One region of the Cruoricaptor ignavus genome, then DNA from elsewhere that is predicted to be linked to it. Evidence: riboswitches for the same ligand, from Rfam matches in the RefSeq annotation. Region 1 holds a riboswitch; each other region holds the start of a gene.
What was found. Region 1 has a riboswitch for S-adenosylmethionine ahead of IMZ16_RS05035 (homocysteine S-methyltransferase family protein). Riboswitches for the same ligand answer to the same signal wherever they lie in the genome.
Positions count from the first base shown of each region.

Region 2: linked by a shared signal. The riboswitch ahead of IMZ16_RS03245 (hypothetical protein) and the one ahead of IMZ16_RS05035 (homocysteine S-methyltransferase family protein) in region 1 are both predicted to bind S-adenosylmethionine.
Region 3: linked by a shared signal. The riboswitch ahead of IMZ16_RS03855 (hypothetical protein) and the one ahead of IMZ16_RS05035 (homocysteine S-methyltransferase family protein) in region 1 are both predicted to bind S-adenosylmethionine.

Region 1 is NZ_CP063145.1:1,053,292-1,059,583, reverse strand. It holds gene IMZ16_RS05040 (MGH1-like glycoside hydrolase domain-containing protein) at 12-2,630, opposite strand; SAM riboswitch class I at 2,730-2,833, shown strand; gene IMZ16_RS05035 (homocysteine S-methyltransferase family protein) at 2,895-3,911, shown strand; gene metH (methionine synthase) at 3,919-6,292, shown strand, end outside.
Region 2 is NZ_CP063145.1:696,241-702,532, reverse strand. It holds gene IMZ16_RS03265 (calcineurin-like phosphoesterase C-terminal domain-containing protein) at 1-1,245, shown strand, start outside; gene IMZ16_RS03260 (hypothetical protein) at 1,372-2,469, opposite strand; gene IMZ16_RS03255 (hypothetical protein) at 2,634-2,876, opposite strand; gene IMZ16_RS03250 (ADP-ribosylglycohydrolase family protein) at 2,918-3,697, opposite strand; SAM-I-IV-variant riboswitch at 3,842-3,939, shown strand; gene IMZ16_RS03245 (hypothetical protein) at 4,103-4,366, shown strand; gene IMZ16_RS03240 (hypothetical protein) at 4,371-5,060, shown strand; gene hutH (histidine ammonia-lyase) at 5,319-6,292, shown strand, end outside.
Region 3 is NZ_CP063145.1:825,735-832,026, reverse strand. It holds gene IMZ16_RS03870 (TonB-dependent receptor) at 1-1,334, shown strand, start outside; gene IMZ16_RS03865 (right-handed parallel beta-helix repeat-containing protein) at 1,350-2,609, shown strand; gene IMZ16_RS03860 (phytase) at 2,617-3,669, shown strand; gene IMZ16_RS03855 (hypothetical protein) at 3,710-4,237, opposite strand; SAM-I-IV-variant riboswitch at 4,271-4,366, opposite strand; gene IMZ16_RS03850 (TrmH family RNA methyltransferase) at 4,409-5,065, opposite strand; gene IMZ16_RS03845 (asparaginase) at 5,096-6,112, shown strand; tRNA gene IMZ16_RS03840 (tRNA-Ser) at 6,158-6,244, shown strand.

The DNA of each region.
Region 1 (6,292 bases):
TGCCTTGGCTCTTAGCTCTCGCCAAGCCTTGGCTGAATAAGTTTTGCTACGGTGGCCGTCCATCCGCACTGATGTGAAGCGCCGAGGCCACGCCCTGTATCTCCATCGAAATATTCGTAGAAGAAAATATTGTCGCGGAAATACGCATCGTGGTTGAACTTGGCGTTGCCGCCGTTGAAAGGTCTTTCGCCGTTTTCATTCTTCTTGAAAATGCTTTGCAGGCGTTCGCTCACATCGTTTGCCACTTCATCCAGGCTCAGCATTGCGCCGCTTCCCTTTGGATGCTCCACTTTCAGCCTGTCGCCAAAATAATAGTGGAAACGCTGCAGGCTTTCCACCACCAGGAAATTCAGCGGAAACCAAATCGGGCCACGCCAGTTGCTGTTGCCGCCGAACATACTGCTGTCGCTTTCTGCCGCGGTGTAGCGTACCACATATTGCGTATCGTGCGCCGCGAAAACAAACGGGTTTTGCTCGTAGCATTTGGACATTGAGCGGATGCCATAATCGCTGAGGAATTCATTCGGGTCGCACATTCTCTCTAGAATTTTTTTCAGCCTTTTTTGCCGAAGGATGCTGATGAGATGCTTCTTTCCTTCGCCCTCAACCTGCCAGTTGGATACCAGCTCCGCAAGTTCTGGCTTATTGCGCAGCACCCAGTCCATCCTGGTTTTAAAGTTCGGAAGTTTCTCCAGCATTTCGTGGCTGATGACTTCCACGGCAAACATCGGGATGAGGCCTACCATACTCCGCAGTTTCAGCGAAATGGCGTCGCCGTTTTCCAGCTGAATAAGGTCGTAGAAAAAGCCGTCGTCCTCGTTCCACAGCCCGTCTTTATCGCCCAATTTGTTCATTGCCTGAGCGATGTAGAGGAAATGCTCGAAGAATTTTATCGCCATATCTTCGTACACTGGGTTGTACAGGGAGAGCTCCATTGCGATGCGCATCATATTGAGCGCGAACATCGCCATCCAGCTTGTGCCGTCGGCTTGCTCTAGGTGCTGTCCGTCGGGCAGTTCCATATTTCGGTCGAAGGCACCAATGTTATCCAGTCCTAAAAATCCGCCGCCGAAAATATTTTCGCCGCGCTTATCTTTCCGGTTTACCCACCAGGTGAAGTTCAGCAAAAGTTTTTGGAAAACGGCTTCCAGGAAGAAATAATCCGGCTTTTCGGAAAGCTTCGCATCAATTTTGAAAACGCGGAAGGTTGCCCAGGCGTGAACTGGCGGATTCACATCGCTCAGGTTCCATTCGTAGGCCGGCATTTGTCCGTTCGGCCGCATATACCATTCCTTCGTCAGCAGTCTCAGCTGTTCTTTGGCAAAATTGCCATCAATCAAGGCAAAAGGCACGCAGTGAAACGCCAAATCCCAAGTGGCATACCACGGATATTCCCATTTATCTGGCATCGAAATGATGTCCTTGTTGTGAAGGTGCTCCCAGTCCTTATTCCGCACGAAGCTTTCAAAATCCCGCTCAATTGAAAAATTTGGGTCGCCCTTCAGCCATTTGGAAACTTTGTAATGGTAAAACTGCTTGTTCCAGAGCAAGCCTGCGAAAGCCTGCCGCTGCACATTCCGCTCATCATCGCTTGCTATATCCTGCTGAATTTCCGCGTAAAATTCCTGGCACTCGTTTTTTCTCTTCTCGAAAATTTCATCGAAATCGTAGAAGGCATCCGGAAAAATATCGTGAGGACTGATCCTGAAATCGAAGATTTCAGAGCTCCCGGTCTTTATCACTTGCTCGATTGCAAAGCAAGCCTTCGTCCCGAATTTTTCAGGATTTACGGAATCATCACCGAAGAGAATGTGGTTATTAATGCCGTCTTTGTAGAAAAATCCTTCCTGCCTTGGTTCGCCGTATATCGCTTCTGGGTTGGTTTCGTTCTCGCAGAAAAGGCTCTCTGCACCACGGCTTCTCGAGTAGAAATTTCGCACCGCCATATCATTATGCTCAATTCCGATGATGCCCCGCTCTTTCTCGAAAAAATTCGGCTTGTAAGAATTGTAGCCCCACCTCCAATTGTTTCGGTACCAGATTGTTGGCAGTATTACCAGCGGTGCATCCCTTTCGCTGCGGTTGTGCACGGAAAGGCGGATGAAGATGTCTTCCGGGTCCACCTTGCAATATTCGATTTCCAGGTCGAAATATTCATCATTATCGAAGATTCCCGTGTCGATAATTTCAAATTCCGGGTCCTTTCTGCTGCGCGACAAATTCTCCTGAACCAGCTTCTCATAAGGGAAGGCACCGATGGGGTACTTGTAGAGCATCTTCATATATGAATGTGTGGGCGAACTGTCCAGATAGTAAAAAATTTCCTTCAAATCTTCGCCGTGGTTCCCCTGGTGGTTGCTCAGCCCGAAGAAGCGCTCCTTCAGCATCTCATCATTTTTATTCCAGAAGCTGAAGGCAAAGCACAGCCGCTGCTTGTTATCAGAAATCCCTGCGATGCCTTCCTCCGCCCATCGGTAGGTGTAGCTTTTCGCGGTATTATGCCCCGTGAAATCCCACGCATTTCCATCGGCGCTATAGTCTTCGCGCACATTTCCCCACTGTCTGTTGCTCACATAAGGCCCCCAGGTTTTCCACGCGTCATCCTGCAATCTTTGCCGTTCTGCAATCATATTTTGGCTCAATTATTTTACGAAGATAAAGTTTTTTCAAAATTTTTATGCAAATGAATTTTATACCGAAAAAAACTATATTTGCAGCTCACAACATTGAAGTTATCAGGAAAGGCTGAGGGAATAGACCCTGCGAAGCCTTAGCAACCCTCAGGATTGAGAAGGTGCTAAATTCTACCTAAAAATTTTAGGAAAGATAACCGAGAACGCAGTTTTCCTCTGGGCTTTTTCCGGCGAATTTCAATGATTAAATGTTTGTTTGAAATGAACCGTAAAGCCGAACTCTACCGCTCTCTTGGTGAAAGAATCCTGCTTCTGGACGGTGCTATGGGAACGATGATCCAGCGCTATAAGCTGGATGAAGACGATTACCGCTCCGCACGCTTCCAAGATTGGGAAAAGCCTTTGAAGGGCAATAATGATCTGCTCTCTCTTACCCGGCCGGAAATTATCGCGGCAATCCACAGAGAATATTTGGAAGCAGGCGCGGACATCATCGAGACCAACACATTCAGCGCCACCACCATAGCAATGGCAGATTATGGGATGGAAGATTTCGTTCAGGAAATGAATTTCCAATCTGCAAAAATCGCCCGCGAAGTTTGCGAAGAATTCAACGATAAAAATCCTGCGAAGCCCCGGTTCGTGGCAGGCTCCATAGGCCCTACGAACAAGACGGCGAGCCTTAGCCCTGATGTGAACGACCCCGGCTTCCGCGCCATTACCTTCGATGAGCTTCGCGAAGCCTACAAGCAGCAAGCCAAGGCTTTGATGGAGGGCGGCGCCGATATTCTTCTGGTGGAAACCATTTTTGATACGCTGAATGCCAAGGCTGCACTTTTCGCCATAGATGAAATCCAGGAAGAAAGCGGTGCGAAAATTCCTGTAATGGTTTCCGGTACCATCACAGATTCTTCCGGCAGAACGCTTAGCGGACAAACCGCTGAAGCCTTCCTTATTTCCGTTTCGCACCACGATTTGCTTAGCGTCGGTTTCAATTGTGCACTGGGCGCAAAGCAGCTCACGCCTTATCTGGAAACCCTCGCCAATCAGTCGGGTTATTACATTTCCGCCTATCCAAATGCTGGCCTGCCCAATGCTTTCGGCGGCTACGATGAATCGCCGGAGGCTATGGCAATGCAGGTGAAGGACTATGCGGAGCGCGGCATCGTGAATATTGTGGGCGGATGCTGCGGTACTACGCCTGCTCACATCGCTGCGATTGCCGATGTAGTGAAAGATTTTGAACCGAGAAAAATTCCGCAAACAATTTTGAGCTAGTCCAAAAATGGCAGAATATAATTACAGAACAGATTTCCGCCCGATGAAGCTTTCCGGGCTGGAACCACTCATCATCACGCCAGAATCCAACTTCATCAATGTAGGGGAAAGAACAAATGTGGCAGGCTCTAAAAAATTCCTGCGGCTCATTAAGGAAGAAAATTTTGCAGAAGCGTTGGAAATCGCGCGGCATCAGGTAGAAAACGGTGCCCAGATCCTGGATGTGAATTTTGACGACGGAATGCTGGACGGCCAATACTGTATGGTAAAATTCCTGAACCTGGTAGCCGCGGAGCCGGACATTGCGAGAATCCCGATAATGATAGATTCTTCAAAATGGGAAATCATCGAAGCCGGGCTGAAAGTGGTCCAGGGAAAAGCGGTGGTAAATTCCATCTCGCTGAAAGGCGGCGAAGCAGAATTCATCCGCCAGGCAAAGCTCGTGAAACGCTATGGCGCGGCATTAATCGTGATGGCTTTCGATGAGATAGGTCAGGCGGACAACCTTGAAAGGCGCATCGAAATCGCGAAAAGGTCTTACGAAATCCTCACCGAGAAAGTAAATTTTCCGCCTCAGGATATCATCTTCGATTTGAACATTTTCCCAGTGGCGACGGGGATGGAGGAGCACCGGAGGAATGCGCTGGACTTCATCGAAGCTACAAAATGGGTGCGCGAAAATCTGCCGTATGTCTCGGTTTCCGGCGGCGTTTCCAATGTATCTTTTTCGTTCCGCGGAAACGACAGAGTCCGCGAAGCGATGCACTCGGTTTTCCTGTTCCACGCGATAAAGACAGGGATGAATATGGGAATCGTAAACCCTGCAATGCTGGAAGTGTACGACGAAATTCCGCCCGATTTGCTGGCGCTGGTGGAAGATGTAATTCTGGACAGGAGGGCGGATGCTACGGAAAGACTGCTGGATTATTCCGAAAAAAACAAATCCGCGAAGAAAACCACCACGGAAGATTTGCAATGGCGAAGGGAAAATCTTCAGGAAAGAATTACTTACGCTTTGGTGAAGGGTATCGATAAATTCATCGAAGAAGATGTGGAAGAAGCCCGCCAAAATTCTGCGAGGCCTCTGGAAGTGATTGAAAATCAGCTAATGACGGGGATGAGCGTCGTAGGCGATTTATTCGGCAGCGGAAAGATGTTTCTACCGCAGGTTGTAAAATCGGCAAGGGTGATGAAGAAAGCCGTGGCATACCTGCAGCCATTCATCGAAGCAGAAAAAAGCGCGGACGAAAAATCAAACGGGAAAATTTTGATGGCTACTGTGAAAGGCGATGTTCACGATATTGGGAAAAACATAGTGAGCGTGGTGCTGGGCTGCAACAATTACGAAATCGTGGATCTGGGCGTAATGGTACCTGCGGAAAAAATTCTGGAAACGGCAGTGCGGGAAAAGGTGGACATCATCGGGCTGAGCGGGCTCATCACACCGAGCCTTGATGAAATGGTTTTCGTAGCGAGCGAACTGGAACGGCAGAACCTGAATTTTCCTCTGATGATAGGCGGTGCCACGACTTCCAAGGCGCACACCGCCGTGAAAATAGACCCAAGCTATAAAAATGCCGTGGTGCATGTAGCTGATGCTTCGCGCTCTGTGGGCGTTGTCACGGCGCTTCTTGGTGAGAACAGTGGGCAATTCGTTGCGGAGCTGAAAATGGAGTACGCTGAGTTCAGGGAAAATTTCCTGAACCGTCAGGTGGAGAAAAAATATGTTTCGATAGAAAAGGCGCGCGAAAATAAATTCCAAATCGATTGGGAAAATGCCGAGATTTCTGAGCCGAAGCAATTAGGCGTACAAACAATTGAAAATCAGAACCTTGGGGATTTGGTGGGGTTTATCGACTGGACGCCTTTCTTCAGAAGTTGGCAGCTTTTCGGGAAATTTCCTCAGATTCTGGAAGATGAAATCGTGGGGGAAGAAGCCACGAAACTCTTCGCGGATGCTCAAAAAATGCTCGGCGAAATCATTAGCCAAAAACTTCTGACGGCAAAGGCTGTGTACGGCATTTTCCCTGCCAATTCCAATGATCGGGATGATATTCTGGTGAGGGATTTGGGCGGAAACACGCAGACAATTTTCCGCACGCTTCGTCAGCAGGCCGAGCGTTCCGAAGGGAAAAGCTACCTGGCGCTTTCCGATTTCATTGCGCCGGAAAGTTCCGGAAGGCAGGATTACATAGGTGCCTTCTGCGTTTGTGCAGGGTTCGGCGCGGAAGAATTAGCGAAAAAATTTGAGCAGGAAAACGATGATTACAACGCCATAATGGTGAAGGCTTTGGCAGACCGTTTGGCAGAAGCTTTCGCGGAATTTCTTCACAGGGAAATCCGCACGAAAATCTGGGCGTATTCCGAAAACGAAAATCTGG
Region 2 (6,292 bases), 360 kb from region 1:
ACAGGCAAGCTTCCAAAGAATATTAATTTCGCGCTGCACCGCCAGCAGGAAAATCCGAATTTTGAGATTCTCGTTTTCGGAGACCCACAACCTTACAACCTTCGTGAGTTAGATTACTTTAGAAGGGCTATTGTAGATGAAGTAAAAACTAATAAGAAAAATGCTGTTTTTGGAATCACACTCGGTGATTTAGTTGGTGATGATTTAACGCTTCATCCGCAGTATGCACAGGTAATGAAGGAGATTGGCTTGCCTTGGTATAATGTGATGGGCAACCACGATATGAATTACGAGGCCAAGGAAGATAGGCATTCCGATGAATCTTTTGAAAAGACTTTTGGGCCTAGCACATATTCTTTCAACTACGCTGATGTGCATTTTATCATCTTGGACGACATACTTTATCCGGATCCAAGGGATGGTAAAGGTTATTACGGAGGTTTTAGGCCAGATCAACTGGAATTCATTAAAAACGACCTGAAATTTGTAGATAAAAATAAGTTGGTGGTTTTGGCTTTCCACATCCAGATGGAACCGGAAAGACCGGGGGAAGATCATTTCAGGATGGAAGACAGAAAGGCGCTTTTCGACATCCTTCAACCTTACGAGAACATTCTGATGATGTCCGCCCATACACACAAGCAATCTCAGCTTTTTTACACAAAAGATCACGGATGGCAGGGCGCTAAAGATCTCCACGAAATCAATATGGGAACTACTTCCGGCGATTGGTTTTCAGGAACCGCAAATGAAAGGGGCCTGCCTAAAAGTATGATGAGAGATGGTACGGAGCAGGGCTACTCTTTTGTAAACTTTAGCGGGAACAAGTATAAAATTCAATACAAAGTAGCAGGAAAACCTGAGAATTACCAAATAAAGCTCTATGTACCGAAGGTGGTGCAGAATGTGAGAAATAACGCCAGCATCGTAGCCAACTTCTTCAGCGGAAGCAAAAACGATTCGGTGGAATACCGCATAGACGGCGGCGAGTGGAAACCGATGCAGTATGCGGAAACTTTTGATCCGGAGTTTACTCAATCTGTGCTGAAGTGGGACGCCACGGAGACGCTATATGCCGGCAGAAGGCCATCTTACCCGGAAAATTCCCGCCATATCTGGGTGGCGAGATTTCCGAAGCTGGAAAATGGCGAGCACAGGGTAGAAGTTCGGGCAAAGGATATGTACGGCGACACGCACACCGCCAATGCTCAATTTACCGTTAGCGAGCTGAAGCCAATACCGTAAATTCTTTCTTTATATATTTCAGAATCCCGCGAGGCTGATGCTTTGCGGGATTTTTAGAATGATACAATACTGATGAGGGTGAAACGAGACTGTTTTGTGAAGTTGATTTTTTCGATAATAAGGGGATTAAAAATCAAACTCCATCTCTCTATAATCCTGCGGCAGTGCGATGCGGAAGGCCTTTCCCGGTGTTCCGCTGATGGTGTAGTACTGGGCTAAATCTTTGCCCAGCCTAGATTCCAGATTTTTGTGAAGCCGGGATTTCGTAGGGCGGAAGGTGGTACCGTTCGGATTGGCGAGAAATGCGATTCTGTCAGGGTCAGGGTTGAAACGGAGCATTTCGTAAATGCGGTTCATTTCCTGCACGTAATCTCCCAGATTGCGCAGCACGATGCCTTCAGGGTGCCGCAGGAATAGTATGAAGATCACCTTTTCCAGCGGCTTTAGTTCAATTTCATCTTTGCCGATGAAGATTTTGCAATCGTGCGTAATCGTCAGTTTTTTCGGTTGAAGATTTCCTACGAAACCTTGTGCAAACTTCATTGCCTTCCGTACGGATTCGAAAATTTCCAGCGATTGCATCAGGATTTCCGGCGTGATGCCGTGGGCCTTGGCGCGCTGCAAGCAATCGTGGCAGATGTCCGCCGTACGCAGCTTCAGTAGGATTTCGGTTTTGTTTTCGCAGAAATCGTTGATGCAGCCCACAGGCTCCATATGGAAATTCATTTCAGGCGGCACCTCTATGTCGAAGTTCATCAGGATCTGCAGCACATTGGACACGGTTTCGTATGCCGCGGGAAACACCGGCGAAGCCTGTAGGAAAAATTCCCAGTCGCTGCACTGCACGAAGGCGTTGCGCTTTCCGCCAGTATCGAACATGCTGAAGAAGTTCATCGAATTTCGGCGGTTGGTAAGCAGGATTACGAAATCATCATCCGGAATTTTCAGGATTTCGCGGGAGCGATCGCAGAGGGAGAACAGTTCCCGCCAACTGAGCGGATAGCCAAGTTCAGGGAAATATTCCTGGCGGTAATATTCTGAATCGATATCAAAGGTTACCAAGTCTGAAAACGGCGTCTGGCAGGCTTTCCGAAAGTCATCCTCCGTCCATTTTGGCTTGGAGATTACGAATTCCATCGGGCCTTTCTCTGCGCAGAGCAGCTCGTGCACGCTCTCCAGCAATTCCTGCGGAAGCTCCGGCGTTTTTATGAGGTGGATTTTCATTCAAATTCTGAGAGATCGTTTACTGCCAGGTTCTACTTCTTTACCTAATTTACAGTAGCCCTGGCAGTCGATAATTTTGCTGATTCTTTCTACAGCGTATGCATCTAGATTCATAATTTTTTTTCTGTTAATTTACAAATTTATTTACAATTTTCAAGTTTTAATCAAATAAAATCCCAGGTTAAAGTTTCCCTGTTCAGCACGATGTTTTCCAGGATGTTTTCAAATTTCTGGTTCTTGGAAAAATGGATGTAGATGCTGTCCTCATCCAAATCATAAATATCGGCATAAACACTAGCATTGTGAATTTCCTCCAGTTTTAAACGGAGTTCTGCTAAAACATCAATTTCCGGCTCCAGCAGAATCTGGTAAACTTCGGGGCTAATGGCTGGTGGGTGTACTTCCATTTTGTTTCAATTTTTAGGTTAATATTAAGGTTAAGTTTCAATTAAAATCTCTCCTCAAATTCCAGCACGATGTCCTGAAGCTCGGGCGGCAGTTTGCCCAGTGCATATTTCCGTATATCGCCAGGGATGCCGCCGTAAAAAGCCGCCGCAATTCCGCCGGAAATGCAGGCTATGGTATCGGAATCTCCACCGATGGAGATGGCGTTGCGCAGCGTATCCTCATAGCTGCTGCCATCCAGAAAAGCCACTAAAGCCTGCGGAACGGAGCCCTGGCAGCTTACATCAAAGCCATATTTCGGGCGGATTTCATCGCAGGTGAAATTCAGATCGTAGCCGAAACGCTCGCCGATTTCTTCCTGTATCTCGTTTTTTGTGGCGCCGTTCTTTGCCAGAAACCCGGCTAAACTTACAGCCTGTGCACCTTTAATTCCTTCGGGATGATTGTGCGAAACTTCCGCCGTTTTCCTCGAAAGCTCCAGGCATTCTGCCACAGATTTTACTATAAAGCTCACCGGAGAAACACGCATCGCAGAGCCGTTGCCAAAGCTGTGGTAGGGTGTCTTTTCATCCGAAGAAATCCAGCGCGAAAATCTACCGCCGTAGCCAGCATCAGGATATTTTCTGCCGTAGGCTTTCAGCGTTTCGGCTATATCTTTTCCGTGCATCAGGGCATCGGCTACAGCCAGCGTCATCACGCTATCATCGGTGAATTTTGCGCGTTCATCAAACAGCGGGAATTCCTTGCTTTTATGATTGCGGCGTTCATAAACCGAGCCGATAATATCGCCTGCAATTGCACCGAGAATTGTGGAGTTTGACATTGTTTTAGATTTGCTCAGATTGACAGGGGGTTTAATTTTTTCGATTAAATTTCTATCACAAAGGTATAGAGCGAAACTGAGCTGTAGGAGTTTTGCAATGTTGCAAAATTAAAATCAGGGAAGGTTCTGCCGTAAGTTTGCAAAAGAAATCATCAGGAGCGCCGCAAATTGCGGACACCAACCGAGAGACCAAAATCCACGGTGGTTTAGTATGAGGGCTATCGCCAAAATATAAGATGCATACGCTGTTCCTGCTGATAAAAATGAGTTTCAACCAAAACCAGTTTTTATGAGCAAAAGAAAATCCAAAACGCAGAAATGTTTGCCGAACTGGAAACTCCGGCAGCTTAATGAGCATAAATCTCTTAATTTTTTAATCTCTCAATCAACTTAATTTTTTTAAAAATGACTTACGAAGAATACCGGGCGAAACTACGCCCCCTGACCAACGAGGAACTCATCGGAAAAATCAACCAAGAAGTAGGGAAACCAGGCTGGGTAGCAGCAAGAGGAAGATACCTTTCCGCACTTCGGGAAACCGTGCTGGAAAGAGGGATAGACGGTGGAGAAGCCGTGAAGACAACAGGGCTTTCACTGAAATACAAGGTGAAACTTGTGGGCAACAGAATTGTGCAACTGAAAGAATCGGGAGAATTTGGACAAATTTAAACAAATGAACAGAAACCTTTTAACCATAGAATTGCAGGGCCAAACAATCATCGGCAATGTGAATTTTTCCACGCCCTTTGCTGTGGAAGTCAAGATTTTTTCGCCATACCAAGGCTTGGTTTTAAGCAAAATCAACAAAGGTGAGGACTGGAACGCCGAGCAGCAATACAAAATTGCGGAGCAACTGCTGGAAGATTGCTACCGCTACAGCACAGACCTGATGAGGCATCGGGATTTGGCAAGGATGGAATTCGTGAAAATGCTGGGAATTCTAGACAAGTTCAACAGCCAGAACCGCTACGATTATATGAGAAACCGGGAGCAGCTGATGCGTGTATATGCGAAAAGCCAGCTGCCGCACTACAAGCCGGAAGAAGATGTGGACGGAAGAACGGCGTTGGAAATTTTCAACTTTATGGCGACTTGGATCGTGGTGAACGGGAAATTCCCGGATTTCAACATCCATTCCAGGCCGAAAGACAGGGTGCCGCCAAGATTCAGCCAGCTGGAAGAAAAGCTGAGAAACTATAACTCGAAAAGTACAGAGGAAAAGCTGCAGCTGCAGTTTCGCGAGATAGCGACAGAAAAGGCTACGGAATTTGCGTGGTTTCTGGAGCAGGAATTTGGTAGAGGAAGCTTGCCCGGCGAATTTATTGATAGAAGAAAACGAAACGAATTGAAAAATGACGCGTAAACCTGCTGAAGCTGCTGCAGAATAAAGGCACCTATTCCTGCGTGGTCCCGAGAAGTAAATACCAAGGAATGCTGCGGTATGAGTATGACAAAATACGGCCCAATCCTCGGCTTGAATCCGGAATTGTCGTATGGTTGTGAGGTTCCATATCTCTGGGATTTTTGATTTTGCAGAATTTAATGTTATTTTTGTTAAATTAATATTATGCAGATTCACAACTTATTTTGCATAATTTCCTTTCATTAATCACATTATAAAATGACCTACGGTACAGCATTTTTCAGTCTTGAGGATGTATTAAAAATCCTAAGGCAGCCCAACAAGGCGAAATTGGATGACAAAGCCAGACAACAAATCCTCAAATCCCAGCAGAATGTGCGGGAAATCGTAGAATCCGACCGTACGGTATACGGCATTAATACCGGCTTCGGCCCACTCTGCGATGTGAAAATCTCCGAATCGGAAACCGCGCAGCTGCAGCACAATCTCATCATTTCCCACGCCGTTGGGGTGGGGCAGCCCCTCAGCAAAGATCTTTCTAAACTGATGATGATTACCAAGATCCACGCACTTTCCAAAGGCTTCTCGGGAGTTTCGCAGGAAGTGATCGAGCGCTTGCTTGTAATGCTGGAGAAAGACATCATCCCCGTAATCCCGGAGCAGGGCAGCGTAGGAGCATCTGGCGACCTCGCGCCGCTCTCCCATATGGTGCTGCCGCTGCTGGGGCTTGGCCAAGTTTGGCAAGGCAAGGAAATCCGCGATGCAGCACAAATTCTTCAGGAACACGGCCTGAAGCCGCTGACGCTAGGGCCGAAGGAAGGGCTAGGGCTCATCAACGGTACCCAGTTTATCCTGGCGCATGCCATCCTCGGGCTGGAGAAAATGGATTATCTGCTCGACCTTGCCGACCTCGCCGCCGCAATGTCGCTGGAGGCATACCTCGGCAATGCCAGTCCGTTCAAAAAAGAGCTCCACGAGATCCGCCCCTTTAAAGGTTCCAAAAAAGTGGCTGCCAGGATGCATAAAATTCTTAAAAAAACCGAGCTGGAGAGGGATGAGGAATACTACCGCGTGCAGGATCCGTACTCCTTCCGGTGCGTGCCCCAGGTGCACGGCGCCAGCAGAAATGCATTTTACCACCTCCGAGATCTCACTGAAATAGAGCTGAATTCGGTGACCGACAACCCCATAGTGCTGAGTGCGGAGGAATCCATCTCCGGGGGCAATTTCCA
Region 3 (6,292 bases), 230 kb from region 1:
GGACGCTCGGAATAAGGAGAAATTTTGTAGATACGCAGACCTCGCCGAACAATGCCTTTAGAACCTGGCTGAGGAATACGGATAACGACTATGCCGGGTATCTTAACTTAAAAGTAACGGTGGCTGACGGCTTTAACATCCTCGCCGGAGGGATGTACCGGGATAAGGAACGCAGCCATTTCTACAACAACTACTCACTCTATCCTGTGAGCAGGAACCATATTCTCGGAACGGATTTTATGGATGTAGCTGATATTCAGTATGATGTGGAAAATCCGAAAGGAGCGGTGGCCAACTCCCTGACCTACGATGCTGCGGAGAAGATCGCTGCAGGATACGGAATGCTGGAAGCTAAACTTGAAAAAATAGAACTGAGCGGCGGTATCCGTTTCGAGCATACGGACCAGTCTTACACGCTGCTCTTCCCGATGGGCGAAGACCGGCCGGAGCTTAGCCAAAAATATACCGATGCGCTGCCTTCGGCAAGTGTGAAGTATAAAATAACGCCTACGCAAAACCTGCGGGCTACTTATTTTAAATCCATCAACAGGCCAGGCTTCTTCGAGATTGTGCCTTCAAAACTGGTTTATGAGGAGTATTCTGAAAGAGGGAACCCGGATCTGAAGCGAGCCAAGGCAGATAATGTGGATCTTCGCTATGAGTTTTTCCCGAAAGCCTCCGATCAGTATATGGTGGGCGTTTTCTACAAGAATATCAAAGACCCTATCGAGTACACCTTGCAGCCGGATAAAACCCGCGGGCAGGACATTTTCTATTCTCCGGGCAACTTCGGCACCGCGGAAAATTATGGGGTAGAGGTGGATGTGATAAAGTTCTTCAGCAGTTTTGGTTTTAAGGCCAACTACACATACACGCACTCTGAAATCACCACTCCGAAATCCGTCCGCGTGCGCGATGCCGCAGGCAACCTGGAGACTATTACCCAAGATCAGAAGCGGCCTCTGTATGGGCAGAGTGAGCACATCGCGAATCTTTCCCTGCTTTACAAAAATCCTCAGTCCGGCTGGGATGCGCAGATTGCCGGCTCATACACCGGGCCGAGAATTTCCACAGTTTCCCAGTTTTTGGATAATGACATTTGGCAGAAGGGTTTCATCCAGATGGATGCATCACTTGAGAAAAGACTTGGCGATAGGCTGAGCATCTACGCAAAGGCGAACAACCTGCTGGATACGCCTATGAAACTCTTCATAAAAGGGGTGAATGAGCAGAATGCCGATATTGCCGGGCAGGATATTTCCAGCGGCGAAACACTGATCCGGAAAGATTTCTATAAACAAACCTATCTCCTTGGCCTCCGAGTGAAATTTTAACTAAAAATTTTATAAATGAAAATTCTAAGATATACACTTCTAGCTGCCTGCCTTGGTTTTATGTCCTGCGAGGATGCAAACCATGATGTGGATCTGTCCGAAATCAATTCCAGCTCTGCCGGCGTTTCCGGAGAGGTTTCTGGAACCTGGACGAGAAACAGCGTCGTAAAAGTATCCGGAGATATTGTGATCCCTGCCGGGAAGCGCCTCGTGATAGAGGAGGGCTGCACGGTGGAGATGGATGCCGAGGCGAAGCCGGAATTCATTGTGCTGGGGAATCTCTATGTAAAAGGCACTGAGGAAAGCCCGGTGAGGATTACCACCGTGAAAGAGCTCCGCACCCCCGATTCCTGGGGGCAGAACTGGGGCGGAATCTTATGCGGGCAGTCTGCGGAGGAAGTTCTTTTAGAGCACGCAATCATCGAATATGGCGGCGCATCCACTACTCAGTCTTCGCTTTCTGTAAAACTTGGGCTCTACAAAGCTGCAGCCGGAGAGAATCTTCCGGCGATATGGTTTTCAAACAGCAACGGGAAGCTTGTGATGAAGAACTCAATTATCAAAAACTTCTTTGATGATTCTACTTACTTCGATGGCGGGCAGCTCATCATTACGGGAAATAAATTCTACACCACCGGGAAAAGCGGCGGCGAGGGTGTAAATATCAAGTCGGGCACGCTTGCGGATGTAAGCTATAACCTGTTTTATTCCAACAATACCAACGCGATGAAGCTTTCCAACGCGGGCGACAGATCTCCCCAGGCGCATGTAGTAGCATACAACAATACGATACTGAATACCGGCTGGCGGAGACCGAGCATAAAAGGCGGCTCCATATGGCTGGAGCAGACGGTGCATGCAGAAATCTACAACACACTTTTCGTGAATACGCGTTTCGGAGTAAAGGAGGATACCAAAAAGCCTAAGGATGCGCGCTCCGCCATAGCGAACAATCTATACTATGGCCATAATGCGGAAGCGGTAAAAGGCTTTACGCCGAACGGGAAAGATCAGGTGGGGGGAGTAAACGATATCCTCGATACCAAGACACCTGGCGCCAACGACCCGAAATTTGTAAACTATCCACTGAATACCGATATGTATAATGCTGTATTCAATCCGGAGTGGGATTTCCGGCTGATGCCGGGCTCGCCGGCCATCGGTAAGGGCAAAACGAACATCACCAAAAACTTCCCGAAAGGTCTGGTGATGGATGGAATAACCTATGAATCCCCCGCGCCATCAGCGACGATAGGTGCGTATGGAGTTAAATAATTTTATTATGAAAAAATTTGTAAGAGTAGCAGTTTTTTCTGCAATCATTATTTCTTGCAAAACTACGCAGCAGAGCGCGGCTATTTCGGAAGAGGTGATACAGCCTGCCGTCATTACCCAGCCAGTAAAGCACGATACGGACGACCCCGCCATTTGGATTAATAAAAAAGACCCGTCCAAAAGCCTGATTGTAGGCACAGATAAGGATAAGGACGGTGCGCTCTTCGTTTTCGATCTGGAGGGGAGGATTATTCCTGAGCTTACCGTTTCCGGACTACAGCGGCCAAATAATGTAGACATCGCCTACGGCTTGAAAATCAATGGTAGACCGACAGACATCGCGGTAACTACCGAGCGGCTCACACACAAACTGCGCATTTTCTCTCTTCCGGATATGAAGGCGGTGGACGGCGGCGGTATACCTGTTTTCGAAGGCGAGGCTGGCGAAGGCTTCCGCGATCTTATGGGCATCGCATTATACACCGCCCCCGACGGGAAAATTTACGCCATTGTAGGGAGGAAGACGGGTCCTGCTGAGGGATACCTTTGGCAATACCTCCTGGAGGATGATGGCAGAGGCGTAGTAAAAGCCGATTTGGTTCGGAAATTTGGAAAATACAGCGGCAAAAAGGAGATAGAGTCCATCGCGGTAGATAATGAAAACGGCTTCATCTATTACTCCGACGAGCAGGTGGGCGTTAGAAAATACCACGCCGATCCTGCTAAAGGCAACGAGGAACTGAACCTGTTTGCTCAGACTGGTTTCGCATCCGATCACGAAGGAATATCGATCTACAAGACCGGGCCCAAAACTGGCTACATCCTGGTCTCCGATCAGGGAGCCAATAAATTCCATATCTTCCGCAGGGAGGGCAACAGGCAGGAACTGCTGAAAGTAGTAAAAGTGGCAGCGCAGGAGAGCGACGGCTCCGATATGGTTAGCATTCCGCTGAATGATAAATTCCGCCACGGTATGTTTGTGGTGATGAGTACCGACCGCACCTTCCACTACTATCGCTGGGAAGACATCGCGGGGAAAGATTTGAAAATCAACAAATAAAAAGAGGCTGCAGTAATGCAGCTTTTTTTTTGCAAAATGCTTAAGCGCTCTTTGCGGAATAGCTGCTCAGCGCAGTGGCACGCCTGTACTCCTCCGGGCCGCGCAGGCACTGGGCATACAGTCGGTACCAGCTTGCGTTTGCCCTCGCGCCGTAAGATTTCAAGTCGAAATTTCCTTCGGAAAGGAAATATTTCACATAATCAAAATTCGGGCGGTGCCTCCGCAGCGCGCGCTTCCTCAGCGGACAGAAATTTTGTGTAAATAATGCCTCCGCGCCAGCACTTCGAAATACATTAAAATAGTTGAAATGTTTCTCCGCTGCCTGAATGAGTTTCTCGTCCGAAAGTGAGCCAGCTCCGTGATTTTTTGCCTCAAATTTTGTCTCAAAAGCAGCACCTCGGAAGATGTTCAGAAACTCGCCGACAAAAGTATTCCCGCTCTGCCGGAATTCCACCCAGACCAGCTCATCATTAATCTCAAAACTTAATTGGAAACTTTGCGGAGCAATCTTAGAATCTAAATCTTGCGTGCCGGAAATTGCCGCCGCTGCCGTGATAAAATCATTCATTGAAAAAAAATTTTATCAGGAAAAACGCAAGGCAAACTTCTTATATTTTGGCAAAGCCCTCATACTGTACCACCGTGGATTCTGGTCTCTCGGTTGGTGTCCGCCATTGCGGATCTCCTGATGATTATTTGGCAAATTTATAAAACTTTTTTAATCTACGAAAATTTTCTCTCAACTTTCTAAAAACTGTCTGTAAATTTCCTCACCGCTGCGGATGGAATTAATAGCCCAGCGGATTTTTAGAGGGAGCTGCATTTCAGGGCGGAGTTTATGGTCAATACCGTTCTGGATCAGTTTCTGTTTAAGATCGTAGCAGCAGATTGCCGCAGCCACCGAGACATTGAAACTTTGGGTAAAACCATACATCGGTATGGCGAGCGTTTCGTCGCAAAGTTCAATGAATTCCCCTGAAACACCCTGCCACTCGGTGCCGAATATCAGGGCAGCCGGCTGGGCGATTTTAAATTCTGGCAGCGGGACGGCATCGTCCTCCGGTGATACCGCGATGAGTCTGTACCCGCGCCTTTTAATTTTTTCCAGTGAAGTGATGCTGTGCGGGAGCCGCTCGATTTCCACCCAGGTATCGGCGCCTTTGGTCACCTCCAGATTCGGCTTGAAGATATTTTTTTTCTCCATCGCCACCACTTTGTGGAAACCGCAGGCTTCGGCGCTACGCACAATCGCCGCGGCATTCCGGAACTGGTAAACATCCTCCAGCACGGGCAAAACAAAATCTGAGCTTTCTGATGCGAAAAACTCTATTTTGGCAAGCCGCTCGGCGGTAAGGAACTGTTTTAAATATTCATAAATTTCCTGCTGGGATTTCATTCTGCAAAAATATTTCAGTATTTTTAAAAAATGAAAAGAAAAGTTCTGCTGATCTACACAGGCGGCACCATCGGGATGGAGAAAGACTACGAAACGGGGAGCCTCCGCCCGTTTGATTTCGGGAAAATTTTCCAAAAACTTCCCGAGCTGGGTTTAATAGAAAGTGAAATTGCCGTCCATTCTTTCAAAAATCCGGTGGATTCCAGCGATATGGGGCCTGCGGAATGGAAGGAAATTGCAGAAATAATTCAAAAACATTATCAGGAAACGGATGGCTTCGTGATTCTCCACGGCACGGATACTATGGCATACACTGCTTCCGCGCTGAGTTTTATGCTGAAAAATCTTCGCAAACCGGTAATTTTAACGGGCTCGCAATTGCCGATTGGTGATTTAAGAACAGATGCGAAAGAAAATCTGCTGACGAGCATTTACTACGCATCTCTTTACGATAACGAAGACGCTGTAATTCAGGAAGTTGCACTTTATTTTGAATACAAGTTGTTGCGTGGTAACCGCTCGCTGAAATATTCTGCCGAATATTTTGATGCCTACCAAAGCCCGAACTGGCCGGCGCTCGGGCAGAGCGGCGTACACCTGAATGTTGTGAAAGAGGCGCTGTACCGAGGGCAGCAGAGGAAGGCGTTTTCGGTAGATGCGCATCTTGCCGAAGGGGTGGTATTCTGGCGCATTTTTCCAGGGATGGACTTGGAAATTTTACTTTCGCTGCCTCAGCTTCGCGTGTTGATACTGCAAGTTTACGGCTCCGGAACGGTACCGAATGACGGAAAAACCGCGGAGACTTTGCGAAAACTTCGGATGAAAAATATTGATGTGGTGGTGATCAGCCAATGTGTTTCCGGGAAAATTTCGTTCGGCAAGTATGAAAACAGCAATGTTTTTACGAAATTAGGTGCCATCAGCGGTGGAGATCTCACTGCGGAAGCGGCTATTACCAAAGCTATGCACATTCTCGATAATCCTCAGTACACTGGTAGTTTTGCAGAAAATTTTGCAAAAAACCTCTGCGGCGAAATCTCGGAATAAAACTTTGCCAGGATAGAAAAAAATTCCTATTTTTGCAAACCACAAAGAAAGGTGCTCGAGTGGTTGAAGAGGCTACCCTGGAAAGGTAGTATACGGGTAACCGTATCGAGGGTTCGAATCCCTTCCTTTCTGCTGATCCTGGAAATTCCAGGATTTTTTTTATTTCTGATTAGTTTTTTT